DNA from 4 places in the Cedecea selenatireducens genome. Region 4 is predicted to be linked to each of the others. Evidence: predicted binding sites of a transcription regulator. Region 4 holds the regulator's gene; each other region holds the start of a gene.

Region 1 (7,905 bases), on a different contig from region 4:
TATCAGGTAGCCAAGTACCGATCCCAGCCCGAGCCTTACGGCAATCGGCACGATAAGCGCGGCTGAACCGAGGTAAATAAGCGCCTGAATTAAGCTATGGCTATCCACGGCGAGCCTCCTGCCAGTCAATTAAGCGTTGCTTATAGTCGTCCGCCTGGCGGGCAAGCGTGAATTCGTCGCAAACAAAGGTAAAGTGAATGGCAAAACTCGGCAGCCAGTTCATGCCGCAGTAAAGCGCTGTCGCCTGCAATGGCTGGGCAAGAACGTCAAATCCGGGGTGGTCACCCAGCTCGAAATGCTTTTCGCTTCCGCCGGTTGTTACCGCCCAGATAACGTCTTTACCGTGCAGAGCGTTTCCGCCCTTACCGTATGCCCAGCCGTGTGAGAGGACCTTATCTATCCACAGTTTCATCAGCGGCGGCACGCTATACCACTGCATAGGATGCTGCCAGATAACCAAATCAGCGCGGCTCAACGCCTGCTGTTCAGCGGCAATATCAATGTTGAAGTCGGGATAAAGTTCGTAGAGGGAACGAATCTCTACCCCCGGCAGCGTTTTCGCCCGCTCAATCATTTGCCGGTTGGCGTGCGAATGCTGGGGATAGGGATGCGCATAAATTATAAGAATCATTGTTAAGCCTGTCTTCACTACTGCCTTTAATGACAGTGAGTTTAGTCAGTTAATCGACAGGCTAACAGTCAATATTGCTGAGCGTGTTGTTGGATATTTCTTAACTAGTTATCCAGCTCGCTCATCTCTTTCACCTGGTCACGGTTGATCTGCTCGGTTTTCCCCGTTTCGGCATTTTTGTAAGACACCAGGCCGGTATCTTTGTCTACCTGCGGTTTGCCATCGGTCACAATCGTTTTGCCATCGCTAGTTTTAACGGCCTGATTCGACGAGCAGCCTGCTACGGTCAGAAGCGTTACGGCAGCGAAAAGGGAAGCGAGTAAAGTATGTTTCTGCATGGTGTTCTCCCAGCGTGTTAGTCATTTTCAGTTGTGTGCAGGTTAACTGTAGACTATCTCGCTGAGGCCGAAGCAAAAACGGCCTCTTTTCAGAGGCCGTTGGCGTTGTTTTCGGAATATTCTTTCAGGCTGATGAGTATCAGCCCTTAATCTGCGCGTGCATTTCCTGCACCGAGATCACCTTCTCGGTGGCATCTGCGTTCAGCGCCATCGCCGTAGCGAAGCCGCCGTTCAGCGTGGTGTCGTAATGCACTTTGTACTGCAGCGCGCTGCGGCGAATCAGCTTGGAATCTTCAATCGCCTGGCGGCCCGCGGTGGTGTTGATGATGTAGGTGTATTCGCCATTCTTGATACGGTCCTGAATGTGCGGACGCCCTTCATGCACCTTGTTCACCAGGCGTGGGTTGATGCCAGCTTCACCCAGAACAATCGCGGTACCGTGGGTAGCATCCAGCTCGAAGCCCTGTTTCAGCAGCTTAGCGGCCAGGTCTACTACGCGCTCTTTATCGCCCTCACGCACGGAGAGAAGCGCGCGGCCCGGCTTACGCATCGTGGACTGGCTGCCCAGCATCGCTTTAGAGAAAGCTTCAGCGAAGGTACGGCCCACGCCCATCACTTCCCCGGTAGAGCGCATTTCTGGCCCTAACAGCGGGTCAACGCCTGGGAATTTGTTGAACGGCAGCACCACTTCTTTCACCGAGTAGTACGGTGGAATGATTTCTTTGGTCACGCCCTGCTCAACCAGCGTTTTACCTGCCATGACGCGAGCGGCAACTTTCGCCAGCGGCACGCCTGTTGCTTTGGAAACAAACGGCACGGTACGCGCGGCACGCGGGTTAACTTCAATCAGGTAAACCTCGTTGTCCTTCACCGCAAACTGCACGTTCATCAGACCGCGCACCTGCAGCTCGAAGGCCAGCTTCTGCACCTGCTGGCGCATTACGTCCTGGATTTCCTGGCTCAAAGTGTAAGCCGGCAGAGAACACGCAGAGTCACCGGAGTGAACGCCCGCCTGCTCAATGTGTTCCATGATGCCGCCAATCAGTACGGTTTCACCGTCACAAATGGCGTCCACGTCCACTTCAACCGCGTCATCAAGGAAGCGGTCGAGCAACACCGGGGCGTCGTTAGAGACGCTAACCGCAGTCTGGAAGTAGCGGCGAAGGTCCGCTTCATCGTAGACGATTTCCATCGCACGGCCGCCCAGCACGTAAGAAGGACGAACCACCAGCGGGTAACCAATCTGCACGGCTTTCTCTACGGCCTGCTCAATGGCCGTCACGGTGGCGTTAGCAGGCTGCTTCAGCTTCAGGCGTTCAACGGCATGCTGGAAGCGCTCACGGTCTTCCGCACGGTCGATAGCATCCGGGCTGGTGCCGATAACCGGCACACCGGCCGCTTCCAGCGCACGAGCCAGCTTCAGCGGAGTCTGGCCGCCATACTGCACGATAACGCCCTTCGGTTTCTCAACGCGGACGATTTCCAGCACGTCTTCCAGAGTCACCGGCTCAAAGTAGAGGCGGTCGGAAGTGTCGTAGTCGGTGGAGACGGTTTCCGGGTTGCAGTTAACCATGATGGTTTCGTAACCATCTTCGCGCAGCGCCAGAGAGGCGTGTACGCAGCAATAGTCGAACTCAATGCCCTGGCCGATGCGGTTTGGACCACCGCCCAGCACCATGATTTTATCGCGGTCGTTGTTCGGGTTAGCTTCACACTCATCTTCGTACGTGGAGTACATGTAAGCGGTGTCGGTAGCAAACTCTGCCGCACAGGTATCCACGCGCTTATAGACAGGGTGCAGGTTATATTGCTCACGCAGTTTGCGAACTTCGGATTCACGAACGCCAGCCAGTTTCGCCAGACGCGCATCCGCAAAACCTTTGCGCTTCAGCATCCGCAGGAAGTCGTGGGTCAGGCCGGTGATACCAATTTCAGCCACCTGCTCTTCCAGGCGCACCAGCTCTTCAATCTGCACCAGGAACCAGCGGTCGATGTTGGTCAGGTTGAACACGCCGTCTACGGACAGGCCCGCACGGAACGCGTCTGCCACATACCAGATACGCTCGGCGCCTGCGTCTTTCAGCTCGCGACGAATTTTGGTCAGCGCTTCCGGGTCATCCAGGCTGACTTTCGGGTCAAAGCCCATGGCACCAACTTCCAGGCCACGCAGCGCTTTCTGCAGGGACTCTTGCTGGGTGCGGCCGATAGCCATGACTTCACCCACGGATTTCATCTGGGTGGTCAGGCGGTCGTTTGCGCCGGCAAATTTCTCGAAGTTAAAGCGAGGGATCTTGGTCACGACATAGTCGATGGAAGGCTCGAAGGAAGCCGGAGTGCGGCCGCCGGTGATGTCGTTCATCAGCTCGTCGAGGGTATAACCTACCGCCAGCTTCGCGGCAACTTTTGCAATCGGGAAGCCCGTTGCTTTAGACGCCAGCGCGGAGGAACGGGACACGCGTGGGTTCATCTCGATGATGATCAGGCGGCCAGTCTTCGGGTTAACGGAGAACTGAACGTTTGAGCCCCCGGTTTCCACGCCGATCTCACGCAGCACCGCCATCGAGGCGTTACGCATGATTTGGTATTCTTTATCGGTCAGCGTTTGCGCTGGCGCCACGGTAATTGAGTCACCGGTATGAATGCCCATCGGGTCGAAGTTTTCGATAGAGCAGACGATGATGCAGTTGTCGTTTTTATCACGCACCACTTCCATCTCGTACTCTTTCCAGCCGATCAGCGATTCATCAATCAGCAGCTCTTTGGTTGGGGAGAGATCCAGGCCGCGCTCGCAAATCTCTTCAAATTCTTCGCGGTTATAGGCGATACCGCCGCCGGAGCCACCCATAGTAAAGGAGGGGCGGATGATGCACGGATAGCCCACGTCGGCCGCAACGGCCAGCGCTTCTTCCATATTATGTGCAATGCCGGAGCGCGCGGTGTCGAGGCCGATTTTTTTCATCGCGATGTCGAAGCGACGGCGATCTTCAGCCTTGTCGATAGCGTCTGCGGTGGCGCCGATCATGGTGACGCCGAACTCTTCCAGCACGCCCTGGCGCTCAAGCTCCAGCGCACAGTTCAGCGCGGTCTGGCCGCCCATGGTTGGCAGCACCGCGTCCGGGCGCTCTTTTTCGATGATTTTGCGCACCACTTCCCAGTGAATAGGCTCGATGTAGGTCGCATCAGCCATTTCCGGGTCGGTCATGATGGTTGCCGGGTTGGAGTTCACCAGAATAACGCGGTAACCCTCTTCACGCAGCGCTTTACAAGCCTGAGCACCAGAGTAGTCGAACTCACAGGCCTGGCCGATAACAATCGGGCCGGCACCGAGGATCAGGATGCTTTTTATATCTGTACGTTTTGGCATTTTATTTCGCTCCTGATTATTTAGCGGTGTTACGGTATTGCTCGATAAGTTCGATAAAGTGGTCGAACAGCGGCGCGGCATCGTGCGGCCCCGGGCTGGCTTCAGGGTGGCCCTGGAAGCTGAACGCGGCTTTATCGGTGCGATGGATGCCCTGAAGGGTGCCATCGAACAGAGATTTGTGCGTTACACGCAGGTTGGCAGGCAGCGTCGTCTCATCCACCGCAAAACCGTGGTTCTGGGCGGTGATCATCACGCAGTCTTTATCCAGGTCTTTCACCGGGTGGTTACCGCCGTGGTGACCAAACTTCATCTTCACGGTGTTAGCGCCGCTCGCCAGCGCCAGCAGCTGGTGGCCGAGGCAAATCCCAAAGACAGGAATGTCTGTCTCCAGGAAGGATTTGATTGCGCTAATGGCGTAGTCGCAAGGTGCCGGGTCGCCAGGGCCGTTAGAAAGGAAGATGCCATCCGGGTTCATCTTCAACACTTCTTCCGCCGGCGTTTGTGCCGGAACAACCGTCAGGCGGCAGCCTCTGTCGACTAACATGCGCAGAATATTGCGTTTTGCGCCGTAGTCATAAGCCACTACGTGGAAAGGTAAATCTTCTGCTTTTGCCGCTTCCGGCAGATTGCCTTCAAGGGTCCAGCTCCCCTGCTGCCAGGTGTAAGCTTCTTTGGTCGTCACTTCTTTGGCGAGGTCCATGCCGTTCAGGCCAGGGAACGCTTTCGCTTTTTCCAGCGCCAGGGCCGCGTCTACGTTATCGCCCGCGATAATGCAGCCGTTCTGAGCACCTTTTTCACGCAGCAGGCGGGTCAGCTTGCGGGTATCGATATCGGCAATGGCCACGATGTTATGGCGCTTAAGGTAAGAAGAAAGGTCTTCGGTGCTTCTGAAGTTGCTGGCAATCAGCGGCAGGTCACGAATGACGAGGCCTTGCGCATGGACCTGGGAGGATTCTTCGTCGGCTTCATTGGTGCCGACATTGCCGATATGAGGATAAGTAAGAGTGACGATCTGGCGGGAGTAGGAAGGATCAGTGAGGATTTCTTGATAACCGGTCAATGAGGTATTGAAAACGACTTCACCCACTGCCGTACCCGATGCCCCAATGGCCCGACCGTGGAATTGGGTTCCGTCTTCCAGAACCAACAGCGCTGACTTAATCAAAACGTCCTCCAGGGAATAAACATTCAATTTATTCGCATATTAATTCAAAACTAACGGCTGAATCAAATGCAAAAAGCGTCTGCCCTACGGATTTTTGGCAAACGGCGGCATTCTAGAGACAAGCCGGGCGAAAGTCTACCTTAAGACGAAGTTTTTATGTCTATTTCGCCGCTCAGAGTAAAAATATCTGATTCGAGGGTCAAAATAACCAGCTAACCAGGGAAAAGTAATCGGTTGCCGGCTATGAATAGTGGAAAAGTGATGGGATAGCAGTGAAAAAGTAGACCAGATGGTCAAAATTAACATTACAACAACACAAAAAAGAGAGATAACCGCTAATTTTAAGCACAAATGAACACTTATAAATCAAGTAGCTTATAAAAACAAAAGGGTGATATAAATCACCCTAAAATCAATCAATTAAAAACAAACAACCACATTTATAAGGATAGGTTTAACTACAAATTATTGAGATCAAGCACGTCTCTCATATCAAAAATACCGTTCTTTTTACCTTTAAGCCACGAAGCGGAACGAACCGCGCCATTAGCAAAGGTCATGCGGCTTGAAGCCTTATGGGTAATCTCAACGCGCTCCCCAATATCTGCAAACATCGCGGTATGCTCCCCGACAATGTCGCCCGCACGCACGGTAGCAAAACCAATTGTGCCAGGCACTCGCTCACCGGTATGCCCTTCCCGAGAGTAAACCGCGCAGTCTTTGAGATCTTTGTCCATCGCCTGGGCAATAGCCTCGCCCATTGCCAGCGCGGTGCCGGAGGGAGCGTCCACTTTGTAACGGTGATGCGCCTCAATGATTTCGATATCGGTGTAATCGCCCATGACCCTGGCCGCTTTCTCGAGCAGCTTCAGCATCACGTTCACGCCCACGCTAAAGTTCGCCGCGAAGACAATCGGGATCTCACGCGCCGCATCGTTAATAGCCTGCTTGCCGGCATCATCAAAACCCGTCGTGCCGATAACCATGCCTTTGCCATGCTTGAGGCAAAATGCGAGGTGAGCCAGCGTCCCTTCCGGGCGGGTAAAATCAATAAAGACGTCGAAATCATTAGCTACCGCGTCCAGGCTATCGCTCACCAGCACGCCGGTTTTAGCCACACCGGCCAGTTCACCCGCGTCGCTGCCGACCAGAGAAGATCCCGGGCGCTCAAGCGCAGCGCCAAGCTGGACGCCGTCCAGCTGCAGAGCCGCCTGAATTAACTGGCGCCCCATACGGCCGCCCGCTCCCGCGATGGCTACGCGAATCTGTGCATCATGCATATCATTACTCTTTGGTTAAATAATTCGTAGAAACGCTCTCAGGTTAACCAGCCCGCTGCCGGGCCGCCAGCCGAAAACACCCATAATTAGAATTTACTGTCATGGCCCGTCAGTTATCAATAACGGACATTAAAACCATTTAATTAATAAGGCTTAATTCTGACTAAAACCGCATGACTCGCGGACGATAAGCGTCGGCGGCAAAATAATTCTTTTTGCCGGCTCATCGTTTCCCTGAATTCGGCTATAAAGCAGCTCTCCTGCTTTGCGGCCAATCTCTTTAGCGGCGACAGAGACCGTGGTAAGCGCAGGCTGTACCAGCGATGCTTCGGTCACGTCATCGAACCCAACGAGCGCAAAATCTTTTCCGACAACACGCCCCATCTTGCGCAGCGTCTGCATCACGCCCAGGGCGACAATATCCTGGTAACACACCGCCGCGGTGATCTGCGGGAAACGGGTAAAAAGCCCTTCTGCGACTCTGGCGCCGTCACTTTGAGAGGCCTGCGAGGCCACAATCCATTCGCTTTCAGGCTGAATATTGTGCTCCAGCAGCTTGCTGGTATACCCACCGATACGCTGCGCCCGGCTGGTAGAGCCGTTGCTCCCGCCGATAAAAGCAATATGCCTATGCCCGAGGCGTAACAAATGCTGAGTAGCCAACTGTGTTCCCAGGAAATTATCGGTGCCAACGAAGTCGAAATCGACATCCTCAAAGGGACGAACCACCATAATCGCCGGGATGTTTCTTCTTCTCAGCGTTTCAAAGAACAGCGGCGGAGTCTCTCTCGCACCACAAAGCACCATGCCGCAGGCATTATTACGCATCAGAGAGTCGACAAATTTCTGCTGGCGTTCGCAGGACTCTTCGCTGTTTGCCAGAAAAAGCAGCAGATCGTGACGCTCCATCTCATGGCTTAGCCCGGCGGTCATTTCACCATAAAAAGGGTTGGTAATATCATGCAGTAACAGCCCCACCTGATTACTGGTTCTGTTACGCAAATTGGCGGCGGTCTGGTTATACACATACCCCATCTCATCCAGCGTGAGTAATACCCGCTGCCGGGTGGCATCTGAAATACGCCCACGATTTCGTAGCACCATCGATACGGTTGCGGTTGAGACAC
Region 2 (7,905 bases), on a different contig from region 4:
TCAAACCGCGTCCGGCGCAACCCTGAAAGCGCGCAGCATCATCGTGGCCACCGGCGCCAAATGGCGCAACATGAACGTGCCGGGCGAAGATCAGTACCGCACCAAAGGCGTGACCTACTGCCCGCACTGCGACGGCCCGCTGTTTAAAGGCAAGCGCGTGGCGGTGATCGGCGGCGGTAACTCCGGCGTGGAAGCGGCCATTGACCTGGCGGGCATCGTTGAGCACGTGACCCTGCTGGAATTTGCCCCAGAAATGAAGGCCGACCAGGTTCTGCAAAACAAAGTGCGCAGCCTGAAAAACGTCGACATCGTACTGAACGCCCAAACGCTGGAAGTGAAAGGCGACGGCAGCAAAGTGACCGGCCTGCAGTATAAAGACCGCGTGACCGAAAGCGTGCATGACGTTGCCCTGGCCGGCATCTTCGTGCAAATCGGCCTGCTGCCGAACACCACCTGGCTGGAAGGCAGCGTGGAGCGCAACCGCATGGGTGAAATCATCATCGACGCGAAATGCGAAACCACCGTAAAAGGCGTGTTTGCCGCGGGCGACTGCACCACCGTGCCTTACAAACAGATCATCATCGCGACGGGCGAAGGCGCGAAAGCTTCCCTGAGCGCGTTTGATTACCTGATTCGCACCTCAGCCCCAGAATAAAGCACCTGCCAATAAGGCCGCGCCACAGCGGCCAGCCATAAAAAAAGCGGCTCATTGAGCCGCTTTTTCACGTTCTGAATCTTACTTACGACGCCAGGTCGTTCCGGCCGCGCCGTCTTCCAGCACAATGCCCATCTCGTTCAGACGATCGCGCGCCTGGTCCGCCAGCGCCCAGTCCTTCGACTGACGCGCATCGTTACGCTGCTTGATCAGCGCTTCGATCTCCGCCACTTCGCCGTCGTCCGCCTGCGCGCCGCCCTGCAGGAACTGCTCCGGATCCTGCTCCAGCAGGCCCAGAATTGCGGAGAGCTTACGCAGCGCCGCCGCCAGTCCGTTGGCCGCCGCAAGATCTTCCGTTTTCAGGCGGTTCACTTCACGGGCCATATCAAACAGCACGGAATAGGCTTCAGGGGTGTTGAAGTCGTCGTCCATCGCTTCGCGGAAGCGGGCTTCGAAGGCTTCTCCCCCGGCTGGCGCCACGCTGCTGTCCGTCCCGCGCAGCGAGGTGTAAAGACGCTCCAGCGCCGAGCGAGCCTGTTTCAGGTTCTCTTCGCTGTAGTTGAGCTGGCTGCGGTAGTGGCCGGACATCAGGAAGTAACGCACGGTTTCCGCGTCGTAATACTTCAGCACGTCACGCACGGTGAAGAAGTTGCCCAGCGATTTGGACATCTTCTCACGGTCAACCATCACCATCCCGGAGTGCATCCAGGTGTTGACGTACTCGCCGTCGTGGGCACAGGTAGACTGCGCGATTTCGTTCTCGTGGTGCGGGAACATCAGATCGGAGCCGCCACCGTGAATGTCAAAGTGGTTGCCCAGCTCTTTGCAGTTCATGGCGGAACATTCGATATGCCAGCCCGGGCGGCCTTCGCCCCACGGAGAAGTCCATGCTGGTTCGCCCGGCTTGGACATTTTCCACAGCACGAAGTCCATCGGGTTGCGCTTCACGTCAACCACGTCAACGCGCGCCCCCGCCTGGAGCTGATCCAGATCCTGGCGAGACAACAGGCCGTAATTCGGGTCGGTGACCACCGAGAACATTACGTCGCCGTTCTCAGCCACATAGGCGTGATCGCGGGCCAGCAGCTGTTCAACAATTTCGATGATTTCCGGGATATGTTGGGTCGCACGCGGCTCGCTGTTCGGGCGTGAAATGTTCAGCGCGTCGAAATCTTTGTGCATTTCCACGACCATGCGGTCGACCAGCGCCACAAAATCTTCGCTATTTTCCTGCGCGCGCTTAATGATTTTATCGTCAATGTCGGTGATGTTACGCACGTAGTTCAGCTCATAGCCCAGGGAACGCAGGTAGCGCGCCACCACGTCAAACGCAACAAAAGTACGGCCATGGCCGATGTGACAGAGATCGTAAACGGTGATACCACACACGTACATGCCTACCTTTCCGGCATGAATAGGTTTGAATTCCTCTTTTTGGCGAGTCAGGGTATTAAATATTTTTAACATCAGGGGATTCCATGTAAGCGTGTGGAAGAATACTCCCTGGTATCTTACCCGATAATTTTCCCCGGCGGCAGTCTGCTTTGCATTACTGACTATGATGTAGCGTTATGCTATAACAGCGTGCTGGTACGACGGCACCGTTCGCCGCCGTACTCTCTGACACTCATAGGATGCAAGCATGGTTACTTTTCACACTAATCACGGCGATATCGTCATCAAAACTTTTGATGATAAAGCGCCTGTTACCGTTAAAAACTTCCTGGACTACTGCCGCGAAGGCTTCTACAACAACACCATTTTCCACCGTGTGATCAACGGCTTTATGATCCAGGGCGGCGGTTTCGAACCGGGTATGAAGCAGAAAGCGACTAAAGACACCATTCAGAACGAAGCGAATAACGGCCTGAAAAACACCCGTGGTACGCTGGCAATGGCTCGTACCCAGGCTCCGCACTCTGCCACCGCACAGTTCTTCATCAACGTGGCCGACAACGACTTCCTGAACTTCAGCGGCGAAAGCCTGCAGGGTTGGGGCTACTGCGTGTTCGCAGAAGTGGTTGAAGGTATGGACGTGGTTGAGAAAATCAAAGGCGTTTCCACCGGCCGCAGCGGTATGCACCAGGATGTACCGAAAGAAGACGTTATTATCGAAAGCGTAACCGTAAGCGAATAATGTCGACGCTGTTTATTGCAGATTTACACCTCTGCTCAGAAGAACCGGCGATCACCGCCGGTTTTCTGCGTTTTTTGGCCGGTGAAGCCCGCCAGGCGGATGCGCTTTACATCCTCGGTGACCTGTTCGAAGCGTGGATTGGCGATGACGACCCTGAACCGCTGCACCAGCAAATCGCCACCGCGATCAAAGCGCTGGTTGATTCAGGCGTGCCCTGCTACTTCATTCACGGCAACCGCGACTTCCTGCTCGGCAAACGCTTTGCCAGAGCCAGCGGCATGACGCTGCTACCCGAAGAAAAGCTGCTCGACCTGTATGGCCGCAAAGTTCTTATCATGCACGGCGACACGCTGTGTACCGACGACGAAGGCTATCAGGCGTTTCGCCGCAAGGTTCACCAGCCGTGGCTTCAGGCGCTGTTTCTTGCCTTCCCTCTGTTTATACGTAAACGCATTGCCGCCCGGATGCGCGCCGGTAGCAAGGCCGCCAACAGCAGCAAGTCTATGGCCATCATGGACGTTAATCCGCAGGCCGTGGTCGATACCCTCACCCGCCACAATATTCAATGGCTGATTCACGGGCACACTCACCGCCCGGCAATCCATGAGCTTACCGCCAACGGGCAACCCGCTTTCCGCTGCGTATTAGGCGCATGGCATGAAGAAGGGTCGATGATAAAAGTGACGATGGAAAACGTCGAGCTGATCCACTTTCCTTTCTGATAATAAAGCCCGCTTTTTTGCCGATTCGCTAACCACGCAACCGTTTTCCTTGCCGGAAGTTCGTGCTATTCTCTGAGCCCTTCTGAGCGGGCGCCCGACGCCCGATGATGTCTGCACACCCACAGGAGTTTTGAGACGCATGTCTTCTGAGCACACCCCGGCGCGTATCGCCATTGTTATGGGTTCCAAAAGTGACTGGGCCACCATGCAGTTCGCCGCTGAAATCCTTACCGCCCTGAATGTCCCTCACCATGTCGAAGTCGTCTCCGCCCACCGCACGCCGGACAAACTGTTCAGCTTTGCCGAACAGGCCGAAGCCAACGGCTACCAGGTGATCATTGCCGGAGCCGGTGGCGCTGCGCACCTGCCGGGCATGCTGGCCGCCAAAACCCTGGTCCCGGTGCTGGGTGTGCCGGTCCAAAGCGCCGCCCTTAGCGGCGTGGACAGCCTTTATTCTATCGTCCAGATGCCGCGCGGCATTCCGGTCGGCACGCTGGCCATCGGTAAAGCCGGGGCCGCCAACGCCGCCCTGCTGGCCGCGCAGATCCTGGCCCTGCATGACGCAAACCTGAGCCAGCGCCTGGCGACCTGGCGTCAGACCCAGACCGACGAAGTGCTGGACAATCCGGACCCACGGAGCGAAGCATGAAGCGCGTCTGTGTCTTAGGTAACGGCCAGTTGGGGCGCATGCTCCGCCAGGCCGGTGAGCCGCTGGGCATCGCCGTTTACCCTGTCGGGCTGGACGCCGAGCCGGAAGCCGTACCGTTCGCTCAAAGCGTGATCACCGCCGAGATTGAGCGCTGGCCGGAAACCGCGCTGACCCGCGAACTGGCGCGTCACAACGCCTTCGTTAACCGCGATATCTTCCCGATCATCGCCGACCGCCTGACGCAAAAACAGCTGTTCGATAAGCTCGGCCTGGCCACCGCGCCGTGGCAATTGCTCTCCGGCAGCCACGAATGGCAGGACGTGTTCAGCCAACTGGGCTCTCTGGCTATCGTGAAGCGCCGCGTCGGCGGCTATGACGGCCGGGGCCAGTGGCGCTTGCGTGCCGATGAAACCGACCAGCTGCCGGAAGAGTGCTACGGCGAATGCATCGTCGAGCAGGGCATTAACTTCTCCGGCGAAGTTTCTCTGGTGGGCGCGCGCGGCCATGACGGCAGCACGGTGTTCTATCCGCTGACCCACAACCTGCATCAGGACGGCATTCTGCGCACCAGCGTTGCCTTCCCGCAGGCCAATGCCGAACAGCAGCGCCAGGCCGAAACCATGCTCACCGCCATCATGCACGAGCTGGGCTACGTCGGCGTGATGGCGATGGAGTGCTTCGTCACGCCAGCCGGCCTGCTGATCAACGAGCTGGCTCCGCGCGTGCACAACAGCGGGCACTGGACGCAAAATGGCGCCTCCATCAACCAGTTCGAACTGCACCTGCGCGCCATCGTGGATTTACCGCTGCCGCAGCCTGTGGTGAATGCGCCGTCGGTGATGGTGAACCTGATCGGCACCGACCTGAACTATGCCTGGCTGAAGCTGCCGCTGGTGCACCTGCACTGGTACGACAAAGAAGTTCGTCCGGGCCGCAAAGTCGGTCATCTCAACCTGAACGACAGCGATACCGGCCGCCTGAGCGCCTCGCTGGAAGCCCTGGTTCCCCTGCTGCCGGTGGAATACGCCAGCGGTATTGCCTGGGCGCAGAGCAAGCTGGTGAAGTAAAACCGCGTCGCGTCTGACCCTCCTTTTGTTTTTAGAGGGTCAGACCAATTTCCCCCTTTCCCTTTCCTTTGCCCGACCAGAAGCGCACAATCCCCCACGTTACGCCGCTTCAGACTAAGGTTATGCCATGGAAAAACGCCCTAACGCGCAGGACTACGACCGCCTGCTGCTCAACGACATTCCGCTGATAGACGTTCGCGCCCCGGTAGAGTTCGCTCAGGGAGCGATGCCCGCTGCCCATAACTTACCGCTGATGCTCGACGATGAACGCGCGCAGGTCGGGACATGCTATAAGCAGCAGGGCCAGCAGGCCGCCGTCGAACTGGGGCACCGGCTGGTCAGCGGCGAGCGAAAAGCCAGCCGGGTCGAACGCTGGCTGGAGAGCTGCCGCCGGCAGCCTGAAGGCTATTTATGCTGCGCCCGGGGCGGGATGCGTAGCCACATCGTACAGCACTGGCTACGGGAAAACGGCCTCGAATACCCGCTGGTCACCGGCGGCTACAAAGCCCTGCGCCAGCATGCCATGCAGGTAATCGACACCCGTTCGCAGTGGCCGATGATTATCGTCAGCGGCAACACCGGCTGCGGCAAAACCATCCTTATCCGCTCGCAGCCGACGGGCGTTGACCTTGAAGGCCTGGCGCATCATCGCGGCTCGTCGTTTGGCCGCACGATTGTGGCGCAGCCTTCTCAGGCCAGCTTCGAAAACAACCTCGCCGTCACCCTGCTCAAAATCAGCCCGGCCGGGCCCAAAACGCTGGTTGTGGAAGATGAAGGCCGGATGATTGGCTCCCGCCATATCCCCGAAGCCTTCAGAGAACAGATGCTGCGCTCGCGCATTGTGGCGATCGACGATCCGTTCGAACTGCGGCTGGAGCGCCTCAAAAACGAATACTTCGAGCAGATGATCGAGGCATTTTTATCCGTCAGCGATGAAGAAACCGCGTGGCGCGATTACGCCGAGTACCTGCACCACGGCCTGTTTGCCATCCGCCGCCGTCTGGGCATGGAACGCTTCCAGCAGTTCACCGCCAGGCTGGACGAGGCGCTGCTCACCCAGCGGAAAACCGGCTCCTGCGAAGGCCATCTGGCCTGGCTGTCGCCGCTGCTGAAAGAGTATTACGACCCGATGTATCGCTACCAGCTCAGCCAGAAGGCCGACCAGATCGTCTTCCGGGGGGATTACCAGCAGGTCGAGTCCTGGCTGCGCAGCATTAACGGTTAGCCGATTTATCCCCCGCGGAGAGCACCAGCCCCAACCCGGTTACCGCCAGCAAGACCAGAGGAATGCCCACCGCCCACGGCAGCGTAAACGACATCGCGAACAGTGCCGTGCCGGTAGCCGGCCCCACAGATCCCTGCAAATCGCTCACCACCGAAAGCGCGGCCATGTAGGTCGCGCGCAGCCGCGCCGGGGCTAACTTGTTCACCGCCGTCGGGATCAGCGGGCCGGTCATCATCTGGGACAGCGAATAGAGGCAGACCGCCATCACCAGCGTCACGACGTGAGGATAAGCCAGCAGCAAAACAAAGGCGGTGATAAGCGAGGAGCCTGCGCTGAGGGTGATAAACAACGGCGAGCGTCGGGCAAACAGCTTCGTTAAGGCGAGCTGGCCAAGCGTGTTAATCCCCGCGCCAAACGCGAACAGATAACCGATACTGGCCGCACTCATTCCCATCTGATTGCTCGCGTACAGCGGCATGACGGCCTCCACCCAGCTCCCGGCCACGCCCAGCAGCAGCACCCACATTAGCAGCACGGCCAGGCGACTATCCCGGAACGCGGGCAGCAGCGCGCTAAACCCTTCATCATCATCATCCTCACCGCCCTCATCAGCGGCTAACGAACGTGTTTCCGACAGGCAAATCGCCAGCATCAGACCGCCCGCAGCCATCACCGAACCTCCGGCCAGAAAGACGTAGCCCAGCCCCTCTTGCACCAGCACCGTGCCCAGCAGCGGCCCGGCTATAGCGCCCGCACCTGAGCACACTCGCATCAAGCTAAACTGGCGGCGGTGCTCCGCAGCTGGCGTGGCGTCGGCCACAATGGTGTAGATGGTCGGGTGCAGCACCGACTCAAACAGGCCGATGACGATCAGCACTGCGGCGGCGGCAAAGACGCCGTGCGCAAAAAACAGCGCGATAAAGCCCGCCCCGACGCCGGTCGCCGAAATAATCAAAACGGGCCTTCTGCCCACGCGATCGGCAATCCCGCCGATAAACTGCGCGGCCAGCAGCTCGCCCCCGGCATAGCAGCCGAACAGCAGGCCAATAAACTCCACCGGAATAGCGGCAGACTGCTGCGCCCACAGCGGGAAAAAGGGCACAATCGCGCCGTCGACCAGGCCGACAATGAAATAGAGGATAAAGCCCAGAACGTGGGGCTTGCGGTACGAAACAAGGGGGGATGCAAAAATTGCCATGATATTACCCAAGTACAATTACCCCGAATGCCGGGGAGAATATGTACGTTGGATAACGTTAACGTTTACGACTTACGAGAAGCTGGCCCGATACTAGCCAATCGCCGGGAAAAGGGCAACTGTGAGATTTGGGGGCTGGTGGTGAGTGGGGGATTTGGGTAGTTTTTTCTGTCTGCTTAGTGCCAGAAGCGGACGTTGCGATGCCTATTGTGTAGCAAACAATCGGGCATGTTTTATACCACCCTAATACAT
Region 3 (7,905 bases), on a different contig from region 4:
TTTGCGCGGGGCGCACCGATGCGGGCGTTCACGCCACAGGTCAGGTGGTGCATTTTGAAACCAGCGCCTTGCGCAAAGATGCAGCCTGGACAATGGGCGTAAATACGAATTTGCCTGGTGACATCGCCGTTCGTTGGGTAAAAGATGTGCCGGCCGAGTTTCATGCCCGGTTTAGCGCCACGGCTCGGCGTTACCGCTACGTGATTTATAATCATCGCCTGCGTCCGGCCGTTTTGCAGCAGGGCGTGACCCATTTTCACCTGCCTCTGGATGCGGACAAAATGCACCGTGCCGCCCAGAGCCTGCTGGGGGAAAATGATTTTACCTCTTTCCGTGCGGTGCAGTGCCAGTCGCGCACCCCGTGGCGCAATATGATGCACATTACGGTAAACCGCTACGGCGCTTACATCGTGGTGGACATTAAGGCCAACGCGTTTGTTCACCATATGGTGCGCAATATCGTTGGCAGCCTGATGGAAGTGGGCTGCGGTAACCAGGCTGAAAACTGGATGGCTGACCTGCTGGCAATGAAGGACCGCACTAAGGCCGCGGCCACCGCGAAAGCGGAAGGACTGTACCTTGTGTCGGTGGATTACCCTGACCATTTTGCACTGCCGCGTCTCCCGATGGGGCCGCTTTTTTTAGCCGACTGATTGCTGCTTAAGAAAGGAAACTTTGATGGATTTCATCCGTTTTATCATTGACTTCATTTTGCATATCGACGTGCATTTGGCCGAGCTGGTGGCACAATACGGCGTCTGGGTTTACGCGATTTTGTTCCTGATTTTGTTCTGCGAAACCGGGCTGGTGGTGACGCCGTTTTTACCGGGTGATTCGCTGCTGTTTGTGGCGGGCGCGCTGGCCTCGCTGGAAACTAACGACCTGAACGTGCATTACATGGTCATTTTGATGGTGATTGCCGCCATCATCGGTGATGCGGTGAACTACACTATCGGGCGGCTGTTTGGCGAGAAGTTGTTCAGTAATCCGAATTCAAAAATCTTCCGCCGCAGTTATCTTGATAAAACTCATGCTTTTTACGAGCGTCACGGCGGAAAAACGATTATCCTCGCGCGCTTCGTGCCGATTGTGCGAACCTTCGCACCGTTTGTTGCCGGGATGGGGCATATGTCCTATCGCCATTTTGCGATTTATAACGTTGTCGGCGCACTGCTGTGGGTCTTGCTGTTCACCTACGCGGGCTACCTGTTCGGTAACCTGCCGGTGGTACAGGAAAACCTGAAGCTGCTGATTGTGGCAATTATCGTGGTATCGATACTGCCTGGCGTGGTGGAAGTTATTCGCCACAAACGCGCGGCGTCGCGGCAGTCAAAATAATACGTGGGCAGCGGTTCGACCACTTTTTTATCCAAAGTCGCGGGCCGTTGTGTTTTAATGAGCACCATTTATGGTCTGGGGCAGGGAAAACTGCCACAGAAAAGCTGGTATCGACCAGGTTCAAGCAGAAAGGTCATCAATGAGCTGGATTGAACGAATTCTCAATAAGAGCAATATTACTCCCACCCGTAAGGCGAGCATCCCTGAAGGGGTGTGGACCAAGTGCGACAGCTGCGGCCAGGTCCTGTACCGCGCCGAGCTGGAACGCAATCTTGGCGTCTGCCCTAAGTGCGATCACCACATGCGTATGTCGGCCCGCGATCGCCTGCATAGCCTGTTAGATGAAGGCACAATGGTGGAATTGGGGAGCGAGCTTGAGCCAAAAGATTTGCTGAAGTTCCGTGACTCCAAGAAATACAAAGATCGTCTGGTTAGCGCGCAGAAAGAGACCGGCGAAAAAGACGCCCTGGTTGTCATGAAAGGCACCCTGCACGGTATGCCTGTCGTTGCTGCGGCCTTTGAGTTCGCTTTTATGGGCGGTTCGATGGGGTCTGTGGTCGGCGCGCGTTTTGTCCGTGCCGTTGAACAGGCGCTGGAAGACAATTGCCCGATGGTGTGTTTCTCCGCTTCCGGCGGGGCGCGTATGCAAGAAGCGCTGATGTCGCTGATGCAGATGGCGAAAACCAGCGCAGCGCTGGCAAAAATGCAGGAGCGCGGTCTGCCGTACATCTCCGTGCTGACTGACCCAACCATGGGCGGCGTTTCTGCAAGCTTTGCAATGCTGGGTGACCTGAACATCGCCGAGCCGAAGGCGCTGATCGGTTTTGCCGGCCCGCGCGTTATCGAGCAAACCGTTCGTGAAAAACTGCCGCCGGGCTTCCAGCGCAGTGAGTTCCTGATTGAAAAAGGGGCGATCGACATGATCGTCCGTCGCCCGGAAATGCGCCTGAAGCTGGCGAGCGTCCTGGCGAAGTTTATGAATCTGCCGGCACCAAACCCGGAAGCCCCGCGTGAGCCGATTGTGGTTCCGCCGGCGCCGGAACAGGGTCAAGAGGCCTGATTCGTAACTAAGGGCAGGCCAGCAGGTTCTGCCCTTTTTCTTTATGTGCATGTTAAGTGGGCATCATGGAAAAAGATCTTATCCCTCAAGCCACGTCGCCCCTGGCCACGTGGCTTTGCTATCTTGAAAACCTTCACTCCTCCACCATAGATATGGGCCTTGAGCGCGTCAGCAAAGTTGCGCTTAAGCTGGACGTGCTGAAACCTGCGCCAACGGTGTTTACCGTGGCCGGCACTAACGGGAAGGGCACCACCTGCCGCACGCTTGAAACCGTGCTGATGGCGGACGGCTATCGCGTAGGAGTTTACAGCTCGCCGCACCTGGTGCGTTACACCGAGCGAGTGCGTATTCAGGGTGAAGAATTACCCGAAGCCCTGCATACCGCCTCCTTTGCTGAAATAGAGGCCGCGCGCGGAGATATTTCCTTAACCTATTTTGAATACGGAACGCTGTCCGCGTTGCTATTGTTTAAGCAGCAGGCTGTGGACGTGGTTATTCTTGAAGTGGGCCTTGGCGGCCGTCTTGATGCTACCAACGTCGTGGACTCTGATGTGGCCGTGGTCACCAGCATCGCGCTCGATCACACCGACTGGCTTGGCCCGGATCGCGAGAGTATTGGCCGTGAAAAAGCCGGTGTCTTCCGCAGAGATAACCCGGCGGTTGTGGGCGAGCCGGCTATGCCGCATACGATTGCCGATGTTGCTCAGGAGAAGGGCGCGCTGCTGCTGCGTCGCGGCGTTGACTGGGATTACGAGGTGAACGCCACGGGCTGGACGTTCCGTGATGCTCAGGGCGAGCTATGCGATCTGCCGCTGCCGCTGGTTCCACAGCCAAATGCCGCTACGGCACTCGCCGCTTTGCGCGCAAGTAAACTTAACGTGAGTGAAAACGCGATACGTTATGGCATTGAGCATGCCACGCTGCCTGGGCGTTTCCAGATAGTTTCTCAGGCGCCTCGCGTTATTCTTGATGTTGCCCATAATCCACATGCGGCGGCTTACCTTGCCGGTCGCCTGGCGGCGTTACCAAAACAGGGACGCGTGCTGGCGGTGATGGGTATGCTTCATGATAAAGACATTGCCGGAACGCTTGCCTGTTTGTCGCCTCAGGTCGATAGCTGGTATTGTGCTCCGCTGGAGGGGCCACGAGGCGCAAGCGCTGAGCAGCTGATCGCCCATCTTGGTCACGGCAGGACGTTTGCAAGCGTAGCGGACGCCTGGCACGCGGCGATGGCAGAAGCGACGGCTGATGATACCGTGCTGGTGTGTGGCTCGTTCCACACGGTGGCCCATGTAATGGAAGTACTGGACGCGGGGAGAGCAGGTGGCGAGTAAGTTTCAAAACAGATTAGTCGGAACCATTATTCTGGTCGCGCTGGGCGTTATTGTGCTGCCGGGTCTGCTGGACGGGCAGAAAAAACATTATCAGGACGAGTTCGCAGCCATTCCTTTGGTGCCAAAACCAGGGGACAGCGACGAGCCTGATATGCTGCCTTCGGCCACCCAGGCGCTGCCTTCGCAGCCACCGGAAGGGGCCGCAGAAGAGGTGAGAGCCGGGGCCGCCGTGCCGCCGGGGCTGAATAACGGCGCTATTCCAAACGAAGGTTCTGCGGGCGCTGACGAAGTGCCTGCGGCACGTGAGCAGCCTAAGCCACAGCCGGTGCAGGAAAAACCAAAACCGAAGCCGGTGGAGAAACCGCAGCCTAAACCTGTGGTTGATAACCAGACCGAGCAGCCAGCGAAGACGGAAAAACCAGCCGACAAAGCACCGACCGGACAGGCGTATGTGGTGCAGCTTGGCGCATTGAAAAATGCGGACAAAGTGAATGAAATTGTTGGTAAACTGCGCGGTGCCGGATTCAAGGTTTATACCTCACCGACAACGCCTGTGCAGGGGAAAATCACCCGTATTCTGGTTGGGCCTGACGCGTCGAAAGATAAGCTGAAGTCCTCGCTGGGCGAGCTGAATTCTCTTTCTGGCCTGAACGGCGTGGTGATGAACTACTCGCCACGGTAGCGGTTTGTGACCCTCACCCCGGCCCTCTCCCTGGAAGGGAGAGTGGGAAGGCCATTACACCGAACGGTTCCCTCGCCCCTCTGGGGAGAGGGTTAGGGTGAGGGGAAAAACGACGCCATACCGTCACTTCGCCTCTAAAAGGTGAGGGGAAAACAGGCACTTTTTTAATGGCGTTGATGCTTTTTTCAACGCCATTATTTATTTACGCGCGGGAAGGAAATCCCTACGCAAACGTTTTCTTTTTCTGTTAGAATTCGCCCCGAACTGGACGTCAGGGCAATTTGTCACGAGATTTTTTCATGATCTGGATAGATTACGCCATCATTGCGGTTATCGGTTTTTCTTGTCTGGTAAGCGTAATACGTGGGTTTGTGAAGGAAGCGTTATCGCTTGTGACCTGGGGATGTGCTTTCTTTGTCGCCAGTCATTACTACACTTATCTGTCAGTCTGGTTCACTGGCTTTGAAGACGAACTGGTACGTAATGGGATAGCTATCGCGGTGCTGTTTATCGCGACGCTGATTGTCGGTGCGATAGTCAATTATGTGATTAGCGCGCTGGTGCAAAAAACCGGCCTGTCGGGTACAGACAGGGTGTTGGGGATCTGCTTTGGCGCCTTGCGTGGCGTACTGATCGTCTCCGCCATTCTGTTCTTCCTGGATACCTTTACCGGTTTTTCAAAAAGCGATGACTGGCAAAAGTCGCAGCTTATCCCGCAATTCAGTTTCATCATCAGATGGTTCTTTGACTATCTGCAAAGCTCGTCAAGTTTCTTGCCCCGCTAATCGTAGCGGGGGGTGTGGCTTAATGAGGAAAAGACAACATGTGCGGTATTGTCGGTATCGCCGGTTTCATGCCGGTAAACCAGTCGATTTATGATGCGTTAACGGTGCTTCAGCACCGTGGCCAGGATGCCGCAGGCATCGTCACCATCGACGCTTTAAATTGCTTCCGTCTGCGTAAAGCGAATGGCCTGGTGAGCGATGTGTTTGAAGCCCGCCACATGCAGCGTCTGCAGGGGAATATGGGCATCGGCCACGTGCGTTACCCAACCGCAGGCAGTTCCAGCGCTTCAGAAGCCCAGCCTTTCTACGTTAACTCTCCTTACGGGATAACCCTGGCGCATAACGGTAACCTGACCAATGCCCACGAGCTGCGTAAAAAGCTGTTTGAAGAAAAACGCCGCCACATTAACACCACCTCTGATTCTGAAATCCTGCTGAATGTCTTTGCCAGCGAGCTGGATAACTTCCGCCATTATCCGCTGGAGGCCGACAACATTTTTGCCGCCATCGCCGCCACTAACCGCCAGATTCGCGGCGCTTATGCCTGCGTAGCGATGATTATCGGTCACGGCATGGTTGCCTTCCGCGATCCGAACGGCATTCGCCCGCTGGTTATCGGCAAGCGTGACCTGGGCGACGGCCGCACCGAATACATGGTGGCCTCCGAGAGCGTGGCGCTGGACACCCTGGGCTTTGAGTTCCTGCGTGATATCGCGCCGGGCGAAGCGGTCTACATCACCGAGAAAGGCCAGCTGTTTACTCGTCAATGCGCCGATAACCCGGTCAGCAATCCGTGCCTGTTCGAGTACGTCTATTTTGCTCGTCCGGACTCGTTTATCGACAAGATCTCCGTTTACAGCGCGCGCGTTGAGATGGGGAAAAAGCTTGGCGAGAAGATTGCCCGCGAATGGGAAGACCTGGATATCGACGTGGTCATTCCTATTCCCGAAACTTCCTGTGACATCGCGCTGGAAATTGCCCGTATTCTGGATAAACCGTACCGCCAGGGGTTTGTGAAAAACCGCTACGTGGGCCGCACGTTTATCATGCCGGGCCAGCAGCTGCGCCGTAAGTCCGTGCGCCGTAAGCTGAACGCCAACCGCGCCGAGTTCCGTGATAAAAACGTGCTGCTGGTGGATGACTCCATCGTGCGCGGGACTACGTCCGAGCAGATTATCGAGATGGCGCGTGAAGCCGGAGCCAAAAAGGTTTACCTGGCTTCAGCCGCACCGGAAATTCGCTTCCCTAACGTCTATGGCATCGACATGCCAAGCGCCAACGAGCTGATTGCTCACGGCCGTGAAGTGGACGAAATTCGCCAGATAATCGGCGCTGACGGCCTGATTTTCCAGGACCTGGACGACCTTATCGAAGCGGTGCGCGTGGAAAACCCGGACATCACCCAGTTTGAATGTTCGGTGTTCAACGGCATCTACGTGACAAAAGACGTTGACCACAAATACCTGCAGTATCTCGAATCCCTGCGTAACGACGACTCCCAGGCACTGGCGCGTCAGAACGAAGTGGAAAACTTAGAGATGCACAACGAAGGCTAATCGGCCTTGGCCTCTCTCCTGCAAAGGGGAGAGGCTCGTTCTTCCCCTCCCGGTTCCGCCAGCCTTGCATCCCACCTCATCTTGCGGCAAAGTCAGCCCAGATATTCTCTATGGGCAAATTCAATGAAACGACTGATCGTCGGTATTTCCGGAGCCAGCGGCGCTATTTATGGGGTGCGTTTACTGCAAATCCTGCAGCAGTTGCCGGAGGTAGAAAGCCACCTGGTAATGAGCAACGCAGCTCGCCAGACGCTGGCGCTGGAAACCGATTACTCGCTGCGCGACGTTCAGGCGCTGGCGGACGTCGTGCATGACGCTCGTGATATTGCCGCCAGCATTTCCTCCGGCTCGTTTAAGACCATGGGCATGGCGGTGCTGCCGTGCTCGATTAAAACGCTGTCCGGCATCGTACACAGCTATACGGACGGGTTGTTGACCCGCGCAGCGGACGTGGTGTTGAAAGAGCGCCGCCCGCTGGTGCTTTGCATTCGTGAAACGCCGCTGCACCTTGGCCACCTGAGGCTGATGACTCAGGCCTCCGAGCTGGGCGCGGTGATTATGCCGCCGGTGCCCGCGTTTTATCATCGGCCGCAAACGCTGCAGGATATCGTTGACCAGACGGTGAACCGGGTGCTGGATCAGTTTGATCTTGAGCTGCCTGAAGACCTGTTCGTTCGCTGGGGCGAGCACAAGTAATGCACTGATGCGGTGCGTCACAAAATGATTGCCTCATAATGGGGCAATTCTGCAACGCCGATCGCTTTTAGAAGATTTAATCCGCGAAAATCCCTTCCCCCTCTAGTCCCGCTTCCCAGAACTGCTATCTTTCAAACTAGCGCGAAGTTGCAACGTTTTATTAACATAAATCAGCGGCTTTTTCCCACGCAGGAAAAAGTGGCATGAGAACTGCAACTCTTCGTTTGCCAAGGCATTACCACACAACAAGACATCACAAATAAGAAAGCCAAACTTGAGGGTATCGTATGAAGAAGTCGGTTCTTGCACTGTCTTTACTGCTCGGCCTGTCCAGCGCAGCCAGCGTGTTTGCAGCAATTCCGCAAACCGTCCGTATTGGTACCGACGCGACCTACGCGCCATTCTCCTCGAAAGATGCTAAGGGGGATTTTGTTGGGTTTGATATCGATTTGGG
Region 4 (7,905 bases):
GGGGCAAATTGGCAAACCATACCGCTGGGGTGGCACTTCTCCCCGCACGGGCTTCGACTGCAGCGGGCTAATTTATTACGCTTATAAAGATTTGGTGAACATCCGTATTCCACGCACCGCCAACGAAATGTATCACCTGCGTGATGCCTCTTCCGTTGACCGCGGCGAACTGGAAAGCGGCGACCTGGTCTTCTTCCGTACTCAGGGCCGCGGCACGGCTGACCACGTTGGCGTTTACGTCGGCAACGGTAAATTTATTCAGTCTCCTCGCAGCGGCCGCGATATCCAAATTACTTCTTTGAGCGAAGATTACTGGCAGCGCCATTATGTGGGTGCCCGCCGGGTCATGACGCCAAAAACCATTCGTTAATCTTATCCGCTCCCTTTCGGGGCAATCAGACTGATTAAAACGTTAACAGCCCGACAACGGGCTGTTTCATTTCGCTTTTTCGCACTCCCGTAATTTGTTAACCTTATATCCACACAAAATGTAGTTATATTGTGAAGCAAAATAACAAGGAGTGAAGCAATGTCGTTCGAACTACCCGCCCTGCCCTATGCCAAAGATGCGCTGGCCCCGCATATCTCAGCCGAAACCCTCGAGTACCATTACGGCAAGCATCATCAGACCTACGTCACTAACCTGAACAACCTCGTCAAAGGCAGCCCGTTTGAAGGGAAATCGCTGGAAGAGATCGTGCAAGAGTCTGACGGCGGTATTTTCAATAATGCCGCTCAGGTCTGGAACCATACGTTCTACTGGCACTGCCTGGCACCAAACGCCGGGGGAGAACCTGGCGGAGAAGTGTTGGCCGCCATCAATAACGCGTTTGGCAGCGTGGAAGCATTTAAAAAACAGTTCACCGAAGCGGCCATCAAAAACTTCGGCTCCGGCTGGACCTGGCTTGTGAAGAACAGCGACGGCAGCCTGGCTATCGTCTCGACTTCTAACGCAGGAACTCCGCTCACAACCGGGGCAAAACCGCTGTTGACAGTGGACGTCTGGGAACACGCTTACTACATCGACTACCGCAACGCGCGCCCGGTTTATCTGGACCACTTCTGGGCGCTGGTTAACTGGAACTTTGTTGCGCAAAACCTGGCAGGCTGATTTTCAGTGATGTTTGACCTGTATTAAGGGCCGCTTTTTGCGGCCCTTATTAAATCAGTGCAGTACGGCGGTTAACGCCCCGGCAACAATCAGACTCAGTACGATAACCGTAGTCACTACGGAAAACTTCAGATCGGTACTCATCGTAAGCTCCTTTTATTTCCCTACAAAGCGTAAGTGGGATGATTTTCCCACAATTAACGATAAAAATCCTGCTGGTTTTGCACAGATATCGGTTTTCCCTCTTCCACTTTGCCCCGGGATAAGCCAAAATCCTTCGCTAATTTACCGCGTATCGCCCGGCAACGCCCTCCTCCCGCTGTATGTCGCATCCCCGACAGGCCTGCAACCAACGTGTTGCCCCAGGAGTTAGCGAAGGCAAACGTTTAACACATGAGTTATCAGGAGTTTACGATATGGTCTGGAGTGACATCTAATGGCAACCATTAAGGACGTAGCGAAGCGCGCAAACGTTTCCACTACCACTGTGTCACATGTCATTAACAAGACCCGTTTTGTGGCGGAAGAGACGCGCAACGCCGTCTGGGCAGCTATCAAAGAGCTGCACTATTCGCCGAGCGCCGTGGCGCGCAGCCTGAAGGTCAACCACACCAAATCGATTGGCCTGCTCGCTACCTCCAGCGAAGCGCCCTATTTTGCTGAAATTATCGAGTCGGTTGAGAACAGCTGCTTCGCCAAAGGCTACACCCTGATCCTCGGCAACGCGCACAACAACTTTGAGAAGCAGCAAGCCTACCTGTCGATGATGGCGCAAAAACGCGTCGATGGCCTGCTGGTCATGTGCTCCGAATATCCACAGACCCTGCTCTCTACGCTGGAAGAGTACCGTCATATTCCTATGGTGGTGATGGACTGGGGCGAAGCCCGCGCCGATTTTACCGACTCCGTGGTCGATAACGCCTTCCACGGCGGTTATCTCGCAGGCCGTTACCTGATTGAGCGCGGACACCGCGACATCGGTGCGATCCCGGGCCAGCTGGAGCGTAACACCGGCGGTGGTCGTCACGCTGGCTTCCTGAAAGCGCTTGAAGAAGCCAATATCAAAGTGCCGGAAAATTGGGTGGTTCAGGGCGACTTCGAGCCGGAATCTGGCTATCGCGCCATGCAGCAGCTGCTTAATCAACCGCATCGTCCTACTGCGGTCTTCTGCGGCGGCGATATTATGGCAATGGGTGCGATTTGCGCAGCGGATGAGATGGGGCTGCGCGTGCCGCAGGATATCTCGATTATCGGCTACGATAACGTGCGCAACGCCCGCTATTTCTCTCCGGCGCTGACCACAATCCATCAGCCAAAAGAACGCCTCGGTGAAACGGCCTTTAACATGCTGCTCGACCGCATTATCAACAAACGGGAAGAGTCGCAGACCATAGAAGTCCATCCGCGCCTCATCGAACGCCGCTCGGTGGCCGACGGCCCGTTCCGCGATTACCGCCGCTAAGCCTCTTCAGGAGCCCGGGATTCGTTCCCCGGCTCCTGGAGCCATTCCTGATTCATCGTCTCACTGTCCCCTAAATAGTCCAGCAGCCAGCTCAACGCAGGCGAGGCGTCATCCTGCCGCCACGTCAGGCAACAGGCCGCATCCGGGAACGGGTTCTCCAGCCTCAACTCTTTCCAGTCGCCACGTTCGAGCCACGGTTTCGCAATGTGCGTGGGCACCATGCCAATGCATAATCCTGCCGTCAGGCAATCGGCGCCCGACGCCCAGTCCGGCACCACCACGCGGCGCTGGTTGTCCAGAAGCCAGGTAATGCGCTTGGGCAACGAGCGGGACGTGTCCTCCAGCACCAGCGACGGCCAGGGCCGAATTTCATCATCAAGGATGATCTCCTCGTGTTGCGCAAGCGGATGGTCTGCCGCCACCACGCAGCGCCAGCTCAGTGCGCCCATGTCCCGAAACGCGTAGCGCCCTCCGACGGGGATCGCCTGCGTTGCGCCTATCGCCGCCTCAACGCGCCCGTCCGCCAGCGCATCCCACACGCCGTTGAAAACCTCCTGAAACACCCTCAGCTCGATGTCCGGGAAATGGCGATAAAAATCGAGCACCAGTTGGCGAGTACGCTCCGGCTTCACGATATTATCTACCGCGATGGAGAGATGCCCGCGCCAGCCGTTGGCTATCTGCTGGCACTGCTGGCGCGTTGCCATCATTTTTTTGATAACAGAACGCCCTTCTTTAAGAAAGAAAGCCCCAGCGGCGGTCAGCTCAACGTCCCGATGACGTCGTTCAAACAGCGGTACGGCCAGCCACTCTTCAAGTTGGCGCACGGTATAGCTGATGGCAGAAGGCACACGATGCAACTCCTGCGCTGCCCCGCTGAAACTGCCGTTGCGCGCTACGGCATCCACGACTTCGAGAGAATATTCAGACCACATGTTTTTTGCCTGCAAAAAATTTGAATGCAACGCGCAAATATTAGCGTTTCACAAGCGGTTTTGCACTCCGTAGACTCCTGCCCCGTTAACCTGCTATCAAAATCAAGAGTGAAATATGCAACCATCAAAGGGATTTCTTATCTGGCTGGCTGGCCTGAGCGTACTCGGCTTTCTCGCCACAGACATGTACCTGCCCGCCTTTGCGGCCATTCAGCAAGACCTGGGGACTAACGCCTCGGCGGTGAGCGCCAGCCTGAGCCTGTTCCTGGCGGGCTTTGCCTTTGCCCAGCTTGTCTGGGGGCCGCTTTCCGATCGTTTCGGGCGTAAACCCGTGCTGCTGATTGGCCTGGCGATGTTTGCCGTCGGCTGCATCGGGATGCTTTGGGTGCGGGATGCAACGTCGCTTCTGGTCCTGCGTTTTATCCAGGCCGTGGGCGTTTGTTCCGCCGCGGTCAGCTGGCAGGCGCTGGTAACCGACTATTACCCGGCCAACCGTGCAGGCCGTATCTTTGCCACGATTATGCCGCTGGTAGGGCTTTCTCCGGCGCTGGCACCGCTGCTGGGAAGCTGGCTGCTGAACCATTTTGAATGGCAGGCCATTTTTGCCGTACTGTTTGCCATCGCTTTGCTGCTGATGATCCCTACGCTACGCCTCAAGCCTCGTACTCAGCACCACGAGCAAACCGCAGACAACAAGGTCAGCTTCTTCTCTTTATTACGCTCTCGTATTTACGGCGGTAACGTGCTGATTTACGCCGCCTGCTCCGCCAGCTTCTTCGCCTGGCTGACCGGCTCGCCGTTTATCCTGAATGAGATGGGCTACGGCCCGGCAGCGATTGGCCTGAGCTATATGCCGCAGACGGTCGCTTTCCTGGTGGGCGGCTATGGCTGCCGCAGCGCGCTGCAAAAATGGAACGGCAAGCAACTGCTGCCGTGGCTGCTAGCGCTTTATGCCCTGAGCGTTGTGGCGACGTGGGGCGTGGCGGTCAGCGGCTATGCTGACCTGACGCTGTTGCTGATCCCGTTCTGCATCATGGCTGCGGCAAACGGTGCCATCTACCCGATCGTTGTCGCCTCTGCGCTGCTGCCGTTCCCGCAGGCAACCGGGAAAGCAGCAGCGCTGCAAAACACCCTTCAGCTTGGGCTTTGCTTCCTCGCAAGCCTGATGGTTTCCTGGCTGGTGACGACCCCGCTTATCACCACCACCAGCGTGATGCTGGCGACTATCCTGCTTGCCGCGCTGGGGTATGCCCTGCAGAAAACGGCCGGTCGTGAGGCTGAAAGCGAGACTCGCCGTGAGTTTTCTAACGCACAGTAACAGCAGCGATAATGTGAATATTGTGTGATTAGCTTGCTAACAATATTCCGTTGAACCCTCAATAAAACGGGCTTATAGTAATGGCGGTTCTGCTATAAGCCTTATCAATTTTATTTTTGCGGAAGCCGGAGCGCTTCCGTTTTTCCATGGATGGCCTTTCAGTAAGGGAGAATCCTTCCTTTCTCTGTTCTACGTCGGATATCAGGCACGCGGATTTTTCCGTGAGAGTTCTCACAAGCCGTGAATAGCGTCTACGCTGTTTTAAGGTTCTGATCACAACAAGGTGATGGAGAAGCTATGAGTTCATCGTGTATAGAAGAAGTGAGCGTACGAGATAACGAATGGTATCGTATCGCAAATGAAATGCTGAGTCGGGCAGGTATTACGCTCAACGGCTCAAACCCTTTCGATATTCAGGTTAAAAACCCGGATTTTTTTAAACGCGTTCTGCAGGAAGGTTCCCTCGGCCTTGGCGAAAGCTATATGGACGGCTGGTGGGAATGCGAACGGCTGGATATCTTTTTCACCAAAGTCCTGCGCGCCGGGCTGGAAAATCAACTGCCCCATCATTTCAAAGATACCCTGCGTATCGCGGCGGCAAGGCTGGTTAACCTGCAGTCGAAGAAACGCGCCTGGATAGTCGGCAAAGAACATTACGATCTCGGCAACGACCTGTTCAACCGAATGCTCGACAAGCACATGCAGTATTCCTGCGGCTACTGGAAAGAAGCTACCAATCTCAGCGAAGCGCAGGACGCCAAGCTCAAAATGATCTGCGAAAAACTTCAGCTTAAACCCGGCATGAAGCTGCTGGACATCGGCTGCGGTTGGGGCGGTCTTGCCGAGTATGCCGCACGAAACTACGACGTTTCAGTCTTCGGCGTCACCATCTCTGCGGAACAACAAAAAATGGCGCAGGCGCGCTGCAAAGGCCTGGATGTGACCATCCTTCTGCAGGATTACCGCGACCTGAATGAGCAATTTGACCGCATTGTCTCCGTCGGGATGTTTGAGCACGTTGGGCCAAAAAATTATGCCACCTACTTTGAGGTTGCCGACCGCAATCTCAAACCAGACGGTATTTTCCTGCTGCACACGATAGGTTCTAAAAAGACCGACAACAACGTCGATCCGTGGATTAATAAGTACATTTTCCCTAACGGTTGCCTGCCTTCTGTGCGTCAGATTGCCGACGCCAGCGAGCCGCATTTTGTGATGGAAGACTGGCACAACTTCGGCGCCGACTATGACAAAACGCTGATGGCCTGGCACGAACGTTTTCTCGCCAGCTGGCCGGAAATCGCCGATAACTACTCTGAACGCTTTAAAAGGATGTTTAGCTACTACCTGAACGCCTGCGCCGGTGCTTTCCGGGCACGCGATATCCAACTTTGGCAGGTAGTCTTCAGCCGCGGCATCGAGCACGGTCTGCGCGTTCCTCGCTAAAACCAGCCCGGCGTTTGCCGGGTTTTTTCATTTTCAATTGTCTCTCCTTGCGCACCAATGTGATTAGCCTCACAGGTTTAGGCCTGTCTGAGCGTGGCGGCTTGATCTGCTTAACAGATATCGTTTCCTGCCATAGAAACCGGTTTCATCAATCACAGACAATCACGACATTGACCGAATAAATGATTGCCTGTCGGAGATGACAGGCCTGACCGTGAGGATAACGATGAAATACGCATTTCCTGAGCATTTCTGGTGGGGCAGCGCCGCTTCCGGCCCACAAACCGAAGGTGAAGCGCTGAATTTTGGCAAGTCTGAAACCATCTGGGATCGATGGTTCGCCGAGCAGCCGAACCGTTTCCACCACGGCGTCGGGCCGCAAAATACCTCCACGTTCTATCAGCGCTGGAAGCAGGACATCGCCCTGCTGAAAAAGCTCAACCATAATACCTTCCGCACCTCGATTTCCTGGGCTCGCCTGATCCCGGACGGCACCGGCGAAGTCAACCCGCTGGCGGTGGAGTTCTACAATAAGGTGATAGACGAGCTGCTAGCCCAGGGCATTAAGCCGTTTATTAACCTGTACCATTTTGATATGCCAATGGTGATGCAGGAAAAAGGTGGCTGGGAAAGCCGTGAAGTGGTTGACGCTTATGCCGCCTACGCCAATACCTGCTTTGAACTGTTCGGCGACCGAGTGAAGCACTGGTTTACCTTTAATGAGCCGGTTGTGCCGGTTGAATGCGGCTACCTCTATGACTACCACTATCCTAACGTGGTGGATTTCAACCGCGCGGTAACCGTGGCCTACCACACCATGATTGCCCATGCGAAAGCGGTTAAGGCTTACCACGCGCGTAATGACGACGGTCAGATTGGCATCATTCTTAACTTAACGCCTTCTTACCCGCGCTCGCAGAACCCTGCAGACGTGAAGGCGGCAAACCTGGCTGACCTGATGTTCAACCGCAGCTTCCTCGACCCGGCGCTGCGTGGCGAATACCCAGCAGAGCTTATTGCCTTCCTGAAAGAGCACAATAAGCTGCCGGCCTGCCAGCCGGAAGATAATGCCCTGCTTGCCGCAGGCGTCGTAGACCTGCTCGGCATTAACTACTACCAGCCGCGCCGCATTAAATGCCGCGACACGCTGGTTAACCCGGAGAGTCCGTTTATGCCGGAGTGGTTCTTTGAGTCCTATGAGATGCCTGGGCGCAAAATGAACCCTTATCGCGGCTGGGAGATTTACGAGCGTGGGATCTACGATATCCTGACCAATCTGCGCGAAAACTACGGCAACCCGGCCTGCTATATTTCAGAAAATGGCATGGGCGTGGAAAACGAGCAGCGCTTTATCAAGGCCGGGCAGATAGACGATGATTACCGCATCGATTTCGTCCGCGACCATCTGAAGTGGCTGCATAAAGGCATCAGCGAGGGCAGCAACTGTCTTGGCTACCATATGTGGACCTTTATTGATAACTGGTCCTGGTGCAACGCCTACAAAAACCGCTATGGATTTGTCTCGCTGGATCTCAATACCCAGCAGCGTACCATCAAGAAAAGCGGCGAATGGTTTATGAAAACCGCCGCAGAAAACGGGTTTAACGAGCAGGACTAACAAACAAAAACGGGG

The links. Region 4 encodes PurR, which represses purine synthesis genes. Its sites were predicted from a motif close to CANGCAAACGTTTGCNTG; they were not measured.
Region 1: a site for PurR is predicted at 5,722-5,739, ahead of carA (glutamine-hydrolyzing carbamoyl-phosphate synthase small subunit). Genes of this name have one in related genera too.
Region 2: a site for PurR is predicted at 3,548-3,565, ahead of purE (5-(carboxyamino)imidazole ribonucleotide mutase). Genes of this name have one in related genera too.
Region 3: a site for PurR is predicted at 4,639-4,656, ahead of cvpA (colicin V production protein). Genes of this name have one in related genera too.

What each region holds. Positions count from the first base shown of each region.
Region 1 is NZ_JBHIKW010000003.1:65,516-73,420, forward strand. It holds gene kefC (glutathione-regulated potassium-efflux system protein KefC) at 1-108, opposite strand, end outside; gene kefF (glutathione-regulated potassium-efflux system oxidoreductase KefF) at 101-631, opposite strand; gene ACE38U_RS05695 (YgdI/YgdR family lipoprotein) at 736-969, opposite strand; gene carB (carbamoyl-phosphate synthase large subunit) at 1,109-4,333, opposite strand; gene carA (glutamine-hydrolyzing carbamoyl-phosphate synthase small subunit) at 4,350-5,498, opposite strand; gene dapB (4-hydroxy-tetrahydrodipicolinate reductase) at 5,957-6,778, opposite strand; gene ACE38U_RS05715 (LacI family DNA-binding transcriptional regulator) at 6,932-7,905, opposite strand, start outside.
Region 2 is NZ_JBHIKW010000002.1:318,143-326,047, forward strand. It holds gene ahpF (alkyl hydroperoxide reductase subunit F) at 1-655, shown strand, start outside; gene cysS (cysteine--tRNA ligase) at 737-2,122, opposite strand; gene ppiB (peptidylprolyl isomerase B) at 2,298-2,792, shown strand; gene lpxH (UDP-2,3-diacylglucosamine diphosphatase) at 2,792-3,514, shown strand; gene purE (5-(carboxyamino)imidazole ribonucleotide mutase) at 3,654-4,163, shown strand; gene purK (5-(carboxyamino)imidazole ribonucleotide synthase) at 4,160-5,230, shown strand; gene mnmH (tRNA 2-selenouridine(34) synthase MnmH) at 5,358-6,455, shown strand; gene ACE38U_RS04405 (MFS transporter) at 6,445-7,653, opposite strand.
Region 3 is NZ_JBHIKW010000002.1:134,056-141,960, reverse strand. It holds gene truA (tRNA pseudouridine(38-40) synthase TruA) at 1-653, shown strand, start outside; gene ACE38U_RS03490 (DedA family protein) at 679-1,338, shown strand; gene accD (acetyl-CoA carboxylase, carboxyltransferase subunit beta) at 1,478-2,398, shown strand; gene folC (bifunctional tetrahydrofolate synthase/dihydrofolate synthase) at 2,464-3,732, shown strand; gene dedD (cell division protein DedD) at 3,722-4,414, shown strand; gene cvpA (colicin V production protein) at 4,714-5,199, shown strand; gene purF (amidophosphoribosyltransferase) at 5,238-6,755, shown strand; gene ACE38U_RS03460 (UbiX family flavin prenyltransferase) at 6,879-7,451, shown strand; gene argT (lysine/arginine/ornithine ABC transporter substrate-binding protein ArgT) at 7,739-7,905, shown strand, end outside.
Region 4 is NZ_JBHIKW010000011.1:123,470-131,374, reverse strand. It holds gene ACE38U_RS17610 (C40 family peptidase) at 1-370, shown strand, start outside; gene sodB (superoxide dismutase [Fe]) at 530-1,111, shown strand; gene cydH (cytochrome bd-I oxidase subunit CydH) at 1,166-1,255, opposite strand; gene purR (HTH-type transcriptional repressor PurR) at 1,548-2,573, shown strand; gene punR (DNA-binding transcriptional activator PunR) at 2,570-3,508, opposite strand; gene punC (purine nucleoside transporter PunC) at 3,624-4,826, shown strand; gene cfa (cyclopropane fatty acyl phospholipid synthase) at 5,124-6,272, shown strand; gene gmuD (6-phospho-beta-glucosidase GmuD) at 6,499-7,890, shown strand.